2 regions of the Paraburkholderia youngii genome follow, and region 1 is predicted to be linked to the other one. Evidence: riboswitches for the same ligand, from Rfam matches in the RefSeq annotation. Region 1 holds a riboswitch; the other holds the start of a gene.
The links. Region 1 has a riboswitch for cobalamin ahead of G5S42_RS25705 (TonB-dependent receptor domain-containing protein). Riboswitches for the same ligand answer to the same signal wherever they lie in the genome.

Region 1 (5,235 bases):
GGCAGTCGATCTGGTGATGCAGGTCGAGATGCGACAACGGTTCGTCGAGCAGCAACAGCGGCGCGTCCTGGCACAGCACTGCCGCGAGCGCGACGCGCTGACGCTCGCCGCCCGATAGCGACAGCACGTCGCGCGCCGCAAAGCCCGCGAGGCCGAGCGATTCGAGCGCCGCCTGTGCAGCCGCGCGATCTTCATCGCGCTCCCAGCCCCAACCGCCCAGATGCGGGAAGCGATTCAGCAGCACGATGTCGAGCACGCTGGCATTGAACGCATCGGCCGCGCTTTGCGGCATCAGCGCGCGGCGCCGTGCGAGCGGCAGCGGCTGCCAGTCGGCCACGCGCACGCCATCGAGTTCGACATGGCCCGCCGCCGGATGCAACAGGCCCGCCAGCGTCGACAGCAAGGTGGTCTTGCCCGCGCCGTTCGGCCCGGCGATACACCAGACTTCGCCCGCATTGAAGGTGTGCGTGAACGCGTCGAGCAAGGTGCGCGCGCCGGCGCGCAGTGTCAGGCGCTGCGTGCTCAGCATCGAAGAGGTGGGGCTGGGTTCGGCTTGCATCATCGGCGGCGTTTGAGCAGCATCCACAGGAACACCGGCACGCCGACCAGCGACGTGATCACGCCGACCGGCAATTGCGCGGGCGCAATCACGGTCCGCGCGATCAGATCCGCGCCCATCACCGCGACGCCGCCGCCGAGTGCAGCCGCCGGCAGCAGCATGCGCTGGTCGTTGCCGAACGCGAGCCGCAGCATATGCGGCACGACGAGACCGACGAAGCCGATCGTGCCCGCGGTCGTCACCGCCGCGGCTGCCGCCAGCGACGCGACCAGGTACACGCGCAAACGCAGTGGCATTACCGCGACGCCGAGCGCTTGCGCGGCTGCGTCGCCGCGCAGCAGCACGTTCAGACGCGGCGCGGCTGGCACGATCGCGAGCAACACGAGCGCGAGCGCGATCAGCGCGGTCCACGGCAGCGCGCCGCCATTGAGGTCGCCGGTCAGCCAGAACAGCATGCCGCGCAGACGGCTATCGGGCGCGAGATTGAGCAGCAGCGTGATCATCGCGCCCCACCCGGCCGCGATCACCGCGCCGGTCAGCAGCAAACGCGGCGACGTGTCCTGCGGCTCGCCGCGCCACAGTTCGCGACGCGCGAGTCCGAGCACCAGCAGGATCGACACGAACGCACCCGCGAACGCGCTCGCATCGACGATCCACCAGGCGCCGCCCGCGATCATCGCGACCAGCGCGAAGCTGGCCGCGCCGCCCGACACGCCGAGCACGTACGGCTCGGCCAGCGGATTGCGCAGCAGCACCTGAAGCAGCGCGCCGGCGAGCGCGAGCAACGCGCCGCACGCGAAGCCTGCGAGCGCGCGCGGCAATCGCAACGTGCGCACGATTTCGCCGGCGAGATCGTCGCTGCCCGTGGCGCCGAACGTGTGCGTTGGCACGAGCGCCGCAAGCACGCGCGACGGCGCGAGCGGCACGCTGCCGAGCACCAGCGACGCGCCGAGCAGCGCGACGGCGGCGAGCGCGAGTCCGAGCCAGATCGCGGCCGCGCGTTTCGCGTTCATCGGGCGCGGCGTTGCCATCGCGGCGGACAGCGAACCGGACGCGCGACTCATCCGCGTGCGCTCACGCATGCGGCCAACCCGGCGCGCGCGTCACTGCTGCCGCCAGCCGAGCGTGACATACGCACCGCGTCGCGGCGAGTTATACGAGTAGGCCGTCTCATAGTCCTTGTTGAACAGATTGTCGATTTGCGCGCTGACGTACCACGCCTTCGTGATGTTGTAGCGCGCCGATAGATTCACGATGCCATAACCGCCGAGCTTGCCGGTGCTGTCTGGACGCGGACCGCTGACGATCCACTCGCCCCCAACCCGCCATCCACCGATGCTGCGATTCGCCGCGAACGACCCGAAGCGTCGCGCGCGTCGCACGAGGTCGGTACCGCTGTCGAGATCGACCGGGTTCTGCAGCGTCAATGTCGCGCGTACGTCGGTCTTGCCGACATGACCGCTCCACGATCCTTCGAGTCCCTGCACCTTCGCATGGCCGACGTTCTCCGCGAGATAGATGCCGGGGATCGTCTGCACGTAGTCGATCAGATTCGTATAGCGCGTCTGGAATGCGTTCAGACGCATCACGCCGAGCGCGTCGGTCGCGTACTGCAAACCGGCTTCGACCGAGTGACTGCGCTCCGGCTGGATCGACGGGTTGCCGCTGATCGGATAGTACAGATCGTCGAAGCTCGGCGCGCGGAACGCATCGGAATAGCTTGCGGTTACCTTCCAGCGCGACGTGATGTCGAAACCGTAGCCGAGATAGTAACTGTTCGCTCCGCCGAAATCGGAGTACTGGTCGCGGCGTACGTTGGCCTGAATCTGGTTGCGGCCGAAGCGTGCGCTGTAGCCGGCGAAGACCGAATCGACGTGACGGTCGGGCGCGGCGAACGTGTCGGAGTCGAGAGTCTGGTCGAGATGTTCGTAGCCGAATTGCAGCTTCTGGTTCGCGGCGAGCGCGAAATCGTTCTGCCACGTGTACTGGCGATTGTCGGTATCGAAACGGTCGTTGTAGATGCCATTGGTGTTCGATACGCTGCGGTCGTCGCCCTCGGCGAGCGTGAAGTGGGTGGTCCACCAGTCGGTCAGCTTGCCGTTCGCAAACACCGACACCTGACGCACCTTGCTATAGAGGTTGTTCAGATCGGTTGGCACGCCGTACGCATTGTCGTAGCTGTTGTTGTTGTTCGACTGGAAGTAGCTGACACCCGCATCCCACTTGTCGGTGAACTTGTGGCGCAGCGACGCGCTGATGCTCTCGTTCAGATTGCCGTTCGCGTTCGGATTCGCGCCCGGCGCCTCGAGCGGATCGAGCGACGAAAAGCCGTCGTTCTTCGTGCGCGCGAGCGAGATGTTGAAGGTCGTGCGACCGTCCTGATCGAGCGCGCCGTTCACGCCGGCCGTTTGCGTCTGCGTGTGATAGCTGCCGTAGCCGAGCGAAAAATTGAAGCGCGGCGGATGATCGCCGCCGTCTTTCGTGAACACCTGCACGACACCGCCGATCGCGCCCGAGCCGTACAGCGCCGACACGTTGCCGTTCACGACTTCGACGTGATCGACCTGGTCGAGCGGAATCTGTGCGAGCTGAGAGGAGCCGAGACTCACCGAATCGACGCGCACGCCGTCGATCAGCAGCAGCGATTGTGTCGACGACGCGCCGCGCAGAAAGAGGCTCGTGGTCGAACCGGGGCCACCCGTGCGCGAGATTTGCGCGCCGGGTGCGAGTCGCAGCAGGCCGGGCAGATCGGTCGCGGTCGTGTCGGCGATGTCCTGCTGATCGAACTGCGTGGTCTGCGGGATCGCGTCGCGCAACGCTTGCGCTCCGCGTTGTGCGGTCACGACGATCGGCGAGAGCACGTTGCCCGATGCATCGGCGGAAGCGGGATTGGCCGCATCCGCAACGTTTGGGGCGTTCGCGGTGCTTGCATCCGCAGCGGACGATGAAGGCACAGGCTCGGCGCTTTGCGCATGCGCGACGAGCGGCAGGCTCGCGAACGCGAGCAGCGTCGCGCGGGCGATGGGGGACAACATGGGATGACATTCCTGTGGATAGCATGCACGGCCTGCTTCCCCGCAGGCCGACGCGTCACGAGGCGTCCCCCCATGTTTAACGTTTTCGCGGGGGACGTCCCTCTTTTCTGGCCGGTATCCGGGCTACGACACATCGATCCCGCCTTCCCACGCGTGACGCGCAGTGGCACACTCGCAGATTGAACTTCCAACCGTGCGACAAGGACCGACCTGCATGAGCACATCACATGCGGTCGTTTACCGTTGCGGGGGCAGCGCAGGTTCGCGCATCCGGTTTGGCACCGCGCGCGCCCTGCTTCCCGTTTAACTGCGCGCGCCGAAAAGCGCGCGCGGGCACCAGAGTGCGGGAAGTGTAGGAGCGGCTTCGCGGGGCGTCAAGAAAGGCCAACCGGAGCGCGATCCGTTCTGTCGAATGCAGGTTATTGTCCGATGGATTGCCGGTCTTTGATCTTATGGTCGACGACACGACTCGCAACGAACCTGCATGAAGCGATGCTGTTACGTCTCGAAACGAGACAATTGTCGGAACCTGTAATATTCCGCGCTAAAATGCGATGTCTTTAGAGGACGCAGCACATGCTCACCGAACTCGAATCACTCTCCCAGAACATCGGCAAGCTGATTGCGATCAGCAAGCGCCACAACGAAGCGCGGATCGCGCTCGAAGAGCAACTCGCGCAAACGCGTGCCGAAGTACAAGCCACGCACACCGAACTCGCGCAATTGCGTGCCGAGCGCGATGCACTGCAAGCGGAACGCGACGCGCTGTCCGCCAAGATCGACGACGCTCAGGTGCGCCTGAATGCGATTCTCGAAAAATTGCCGCGCGCACGCGCAAGCAGCGAACCGGATAACCAGCTCGATCTGCTCGAGTCCGCCCAGCCCGAACACGAGGAAGCGGAAGGCGACGTGAGCCGACACGGAGAAAGCGCATGACCACCAAGCAGATCGAAGTATCGATTCTCGAAGTACCCTACCGTCTCGCCTGTTCGCCCGAAACGGAAGGCGCGCTGCTCGAGGCGGTCGCGCGCGTCGACGCGGAGATGAAGAAAATCCGCAGCGGCAGCAACGTGCGCGGCACCGATCGCATCGCGGTGATGGCGGCGCTGTCGCTGGCATCGGAACTGCTTAAGCTGCAAAGCAGCGTGCGACACGGAGAAGCATTTCCTGCTGAAGAAATCCGGCGTACAATGCAGCAAATGAACGAACAGCTAGGTACTGTGATTGAGCAGTACAGCATGCAGTAAGCAGTAGTTGACTCAATAGCGGGCCGGTTTCGAACCGGTCACATGTTCAACGGTATGTGTTGTAGCTTCATCGGTTTAGCTTCCCTGCCTGGTTCGCCAAGGTCATATATTCCTTGAACCAATGCCATGTGCACGGTTGCGGAAATTTGTAGCACGGGTGTGCGCGTCACTCTGTCTGATGTACCCGAAGTGTTGCTAACTGCGACCAATTCTGAACCCTCGGTTCAGGATGCCGGCCTAGCGGCTAAGGCGGGGACCTTATCTGGAACGGCATCGGACTTCGGTTCGATGCCGTTTTTCTTTGGTCGTCGTTTTTTCTTTTTGTGTGCCTGTTTCAGGTGCTTTTCCGCGCGCGCCTGTTGTTGGCGCCTCGTTCAATCTCACACGCTCACTC
Region 2 (5,235 bases), 2.6 Mb from region 1:
TAGCGGAACAGCACGACCACGTCGCTCAGATAACTGATGTCGACCTCGGTCTGCACCTCGCCGATGATGCCGTGCTGCCCGAGCACGAGCATCGTGACCACGCCCTGCTGATTCAGATAGCCGAGCAACTCGTGCATGTGCAGCAGCAGGAAGCGCTCGCCCGGCATCGCCTGCAGATAGGCGTTCAGGCTGTCGACCGCGACATAGCGCACGCCCTCGTTTTCGACCGCGTTGCGCACGTCGCTCGACAGCTCGCCCGGCGAAATTTCCGCGGGATCGATCTGGCGCAGCGTCAGCAGGCCGCTGTCGACATGCGGTGCGAGATCCATGCCGAGCGACGCGCAGCGCGTCACCAGGGTGCTGAGCGTTTCATCGAACACGTAGTACGCGCAGCGCTCGCCGCGTTCGAGCGCGGCAAGCAGGCACGACACGACGGTGGTGGTTTTGCCGACCCCCGACGGGCCGATGACCAGCGAATTGGTGCCGGGAACGAGGCCGCCGCCGAGCAGCGCGTCGAGGCCGGACGTGCCGGTGCTCATCGGGCTCGTGCCGAATTCGCGGTGATGCTCGGCGGCGACGAGGCGCGGATAGACGCGCAGACCGCCGGTGTTCAGCGTGAAGTCGTGATAGCCCTCGCGGAACTTGATGCCGCGCATCTTCGCGATGCGCAGACGGCGGCGGTTGCCGCCGTAATCGTGGGCAATGTTGTCGAGGCTGATCACGCCGTGCACGATGCTGTGAAGCTGAATGTCGGAGGCGCTGGCCGACGTGTCGTCGAGCAGCAGCACCGTGCATGCGCGCGTCGAGAAATGGTGCTTGAGCGCGAGAATCTGCCGACGGTAGCGCAACGGGTTCTCCGCCAGCAGACGCAGTTCGGACAAGCTGTCGAGCACGACGCGCGCGGGTTTCAGTTCGTCGACGTGTTCGATCACGTTGCGCACGCTTTCGCCGAGTTCGACTTCGGCCGGGTGCAGCACGCTCTGTTCGTATTGCGGTTCGAGCCCTTCTTCGGGCAGCTGTTCGAGTATCTTGAAGCGGCTCAGATCCCAGCCGTGGCTCGCGCCGATCGCGAGCAGTTCGGCACGGGTTTCGGACAGCGTGACGTAAAGACCGGTCTGCCCTTCGTCGAGGCCCTTGAGTAAGAATTGCAATGCCAAGGTCGTTTTGCCCGTGCCTGGCGCACCCTCTATGAGGTACATGCGGTTCGGCGTAAGACCACCGCCGAGGATGTCGTCGATTCCTGCGATGCCCGACGATAAGCGGGCGGGGGTGGGGGCGGCGGTGGTAGTCGACATGATGGTTGAAATGACGTCGGCAGTGGCTTTGATCGGAAGCGGCGTGATGTTGCGGCCGGTATGGCGCCACGCAATTTGTGTGCCGTCCTGCGCCGCCTGCGTGCTGGGTGTTCGCGCGTATGGGCATGAAGCGTGCTATTGAGGGTGGCTCGCTGCGAGCTTTTTTCAGCAGCACTCTGGAAGCTTCACGCACAACATGAAAACCTATCGACTCTCCGCTATCGCGCTTACCGCGGCATCGCTCGTTGCGCTGCTGCCGGTCGGCGCATCCGCCGACGATAGCCCCAGACCTTGCGGCGCGCTGAAACGGATCGTCGCCGCGGCGCCCGACGGCTTCACCTCGCTGACGCCCGACGACGGCAAAGGCGTCGCGCAACCCTATGGCGACGACGCGCAATGTTCAGCCGCGCATCGTAGTTTCCAGTGCACGTGGACGCCGCATCAGGCGGCGGGCTCGAACGCGGATGCGTTGGAAGCGGTCGCGGCCGACATCGCGTCGTGCCTGCCCGATGCAACGCACGATCAGAATTCGCCGGGACGTCAGCACTTTTATCTCGGCGCGAAGGATCGACGCACCGAAATCACGCTGACTCCCGAGGGGGTGAACCAATTGCGGCTCGTGGTGTCGGGCAGGTAAGCGGCGGTTCCGTTCAGGCGGTGGCAGACGGCCACCATGACCAGCCGCGTCGCGAGTGGTGCAATTCGACGACCGACAGCGGCGTGATCTCGATGCGACAGAACACGGTTGGCGATGCGCCGAGGGCATGCACGATTGCCGCTCGCAGAAGCGTTGCGTGGGTGATCGCGACGATGGTTCGACCGTGTGCAGAGGCCGCGAAGCCTGCTTCGTTGACCGCGTTGCATGAGCGTACGTCTGCCTGTTGCGCGTCGAGCCACTCTCCGACCCGCCGCGCGAGTCGATCGAACGATTCACCCCCGGGCGGTGCTGCGTCGGGCTCGCGCGTCCAGGCGGCGAGTTCGCGGGGGGCTTCGTCGGCAATCTCCGCGAGGCGCTGGCCGCGCCATTTGCCATAGTCGATATCCGCCAATGCGTCGGCAGGCGTGGCGCTCAGACCGAGCGCGGCGACCGTTTCGCGGGCGCTGGCGGCGGGGCTGGTGAATACGGTGGCGTCGGCGGGAAGCGCGAGACGGGCGCGCGCCGCTTCGGCTTCGGCGCGGCCGCGCGCGTCGAGCGGATCGTCGGCGGGGAAGCGGCCCGCGCGCTGCGCGGCCGTTGCCGCATGGCTCACCAGTAATAGTCGCGTATCCATTCTTTGCGTTGGCGCCTCATTCGCACTTGCCTGCGTGGCTTGACGGGCTCGCGGCGTGCGTTGCGCGTTGCGGCGCAGCCCTCGCCGTCGCGGAAGCCGCAGTTTAGCGCGTAGAATACCGACAATGCGAAGCACGGAAGCCGGTGAGAGCCCGGCGCGGTCGCGCCACTGTAATCGGCCTTGCAATCCACAAGAGCCGAAAGCCAGACCTGAGCTTCGCACCATTCCTCTGCAATCGACTATCGGGGCGCGTTACCCCAGGAGATGTCCATCATGACCGAAGCTGTTTTCGATCGCGCCGCGCAACCGGCGGCCCAGCCCACTCCCATTCCCTTGCGTGAACTGCTGCCGTGGGTCGTATTCGGCGGCTTGCTGCTGTTGCTCGCGCTTTACTTCGTTGGTGCGGAACAGGGTGCGACGTCGCTCGTGCCCGGCATGTACGTGCATGAGTTCGTGCACGACGGCCGCCATCTGCTTGGCTTTCCCTGCCACTAACGGAGTTCGACATGGTAGGTAAATTGTTGGTGCGCGGGATGCTCGCGGGCATCGTCGCGGGCTTGCTCACGTTCGCGTTCGCGCGAATCGTCGGCGAACCACAGGTCGATCAGGCGATTTCATTCGAAGAGAAAGCGGCCGCGGCGCGCGGCGAGGCGCCCGAGCCCGAAATCGTGAGCCGTGAGACGCAGGCTGGCCTCGGCCTGCTGACTGGCGTGGTCACGTATGGCGCGGCATTCGGCGGTCTGTTCTCGCTGGTGTTTGCCTATGCGTATGGACGCGCGGGTTCGTTGAGCGTGCGCGCGCTGTCTGCGTGGCTCGCGCTTGGCGCGTTCATCGCCATCGTGGTCGTGCCGAATATCAAGTATCCGGCCAATCCGCCGTCGGTCGGTGATCCGGACACGATCGGCGCGCGCACGGGCCTGTTCTTTCTGATGATCGCGATTTCGCTCGCAACGATGGTGTTTTCGCTGAAGGTGCGGCGCCGCGCGGCGGCGAAGCTGGGTGCATGGAACGGCTCGATCGTCGCGGGGCTCGTATTCGTCGCGATCATCGCGGCCGTACAACTGTCGATGCCGGTCATCAATGAAGTGCCGGCCACGTTCCCGGCCGTGCTGCTGTGGAAGTTCCGCGTCGCGGCGATCGGCATGCAGGTGGTCATGTGGACGACGATCGGGCTGTTGTTCGGCGCGATGGTCGAGCGCAGTGCTTTTATGCGTACGAATGCGCGGGTGACGATGAAGTCCGCTTGAATAAGACGGTGACGCGTGGCCGCGCAAGCGGCGACGCTTCGCGCGCAACGCGCGAGAATGGTTTTGGATCAAGTACTTGGCGCGGTTGTGGAGCGGTTATCCACAGCCTTGCGAACATTTTCTGTGGAAAAGCTGCTTAACGGCTTTTCGCAACTCCACTCGACGCGGCGCCTAGGGAAATCCAATTGGACGCCTAACTAATTCATGTTGTACGCGGCACTGCTCAATTTTTAAGCTCTTCAACTTTTTAAAATAATTTGTGAGAAGGGTATTGACGCGGCGCGGACCGCTCTCCATAATCTCGCTTCTCTGCTGCAGACGCAGCGACGCAAACGAAGCAGTGCCGGGTGGTGGTGGTTCAGGCGCTGCGGGTTGGGCGGATCGATCTTTAAAAACTAACAGCCGATAAGTGTGGGCGCTTGATGCGGAATGCGGCGGCGGATCCGTATGGATCTGCTGCAAGGCAAAAGTATCAGAAGCCTCACACAGTATTAGAGGAAGGTTTATCTGTCGAAAGACGGATTGATCATCGTCAGTACGTTGAGTGAGCGACCGGTTCATAAGCAGGAAACTGCGGAACCGAAAACAGTAACAGGTTTGAACTGAAGAGTTTGATCCTGGCTCAGATTGAACGCTGGCGGCATGCCTTACACATGCAAGTCGAACGGCAGCACGGACTTCGGTCTGGTGGCGAGTGGCGAACGGGTGAGTAATACATCGGAACGTGTCCTGGAGTGGGGGATAGCCCGGCGAAAGCCGGATTAATACCGCATACGCTCTGTGGAGGAAAGCGGGGGATCGCAAGACCTCGCGCTCAAGGGGCGGCCGATGGCAGATTAGGTAGTTGGTGGGGTAAAGGCCTACCAAGCCGACGATCTGTAGCTGGTCTGAGAGGACGACCAGCCACACTGGGACTGAGACACGGCCCAGACTCCTACGGGAGGCAGCAGTGGGGAATTTTGGACAATGGGCGCAAGCCTGATCCAGCAATGCCGCGTGTGTGAAGAAGGCCTTCGGGTTGTAAAGCACTTTTGTCCGGAAAGAAAACCTCGTGGCTAATATCCGTGAGGGATGACGGTACCGGAAGAATAAGCACCGGCTAACTACGTGCCAGCAGCCGCGGTAATACGTAGGGTGCGAGCGTTAATCGGAATTACTGGGCGTAAAGCGTGCGCAGGCGGTGCTGTAAGACCGATGTGAAATCCCCGGGCTTAACCTGGGAACTGCATTGGTGACTGCAGCGCTGGAGTATGGCAGAGGGGGGTGGAATTCCACGTGTAGCAGTGAAATGCGTAGAGATGTGGAGGAACACCGATGGCGAAGGCAGCCCCCTGGGCCAATACTGACGCTCATGCACGAAAGCGTGGGGAGCAAACAGGATTAGATACCCTGGTAGTCCACGCCCTAAACGATGTCAACTGG

Region 2: another riboswitch for cobalamin. It lies ahead of G5S42_RS13965 (CbtB domain-containing protein); the one in region 1 lies ahead of G5S42_RS25705 (TonB-dependent receptor domain-containing protein).

What each region holds. Positions count from the first base shown of each region.
Region 1 covers NZ_JAALDK010000001.1:5,638,407-5,643,641, forward strand. Annotated here, with positions in the region: gene G5S42_RS25695 (ABC transporter ATP-binding protein) at 1-562, opposite strand, end outside; gene G5S42_RS25700 (FecCD family ABC transporter permease) at 559-1,623, opposite strand; gene G5S42_RS25705 (TonB-dependent receptor domain-containing protein) at 1,663-3,594, opposite strand; cobalamin riboswitch at 3,687-3,950, opposite strand; gene G5S42_RS25710 (ATPase) at 4,171-4,530, shown strand; gene G5S42_RS25715 (cell division protein ZapA) at 4,527-4,841, shown strand; RNA gene ssrS (6S RNA) at 4,920-5,101, shown strand.
Region 2 covers NZ_JAALDK010000001.1:3,021,692-3,026,926, forward strand. Annotated here, with positions in the region: gene G5S42_RS13950 (ATPase domain-containing protein) at 1-1,295, opposite strand, end outside; gene G5S42_RS13955 (hypothetical protein) at 1,492-1,932, shown strand; gene G5S42_RS13960 (histidine phosphatase family protein) at 1,946-2,566, opposite strand; cobalamin riboswitch at 2,654-2,788, shown strand; gene G5S42_RS13965 (CbtB domain-containing protein) at 2,840-3,061, shown strand; gene G5S42_RS13970 (CbtA family protein) at 3,073-3,813, shown strand; rRNA gene G5S42_RS13975 (16S ribosomal RNA) at 4,413-5,235, shown strand, end outside.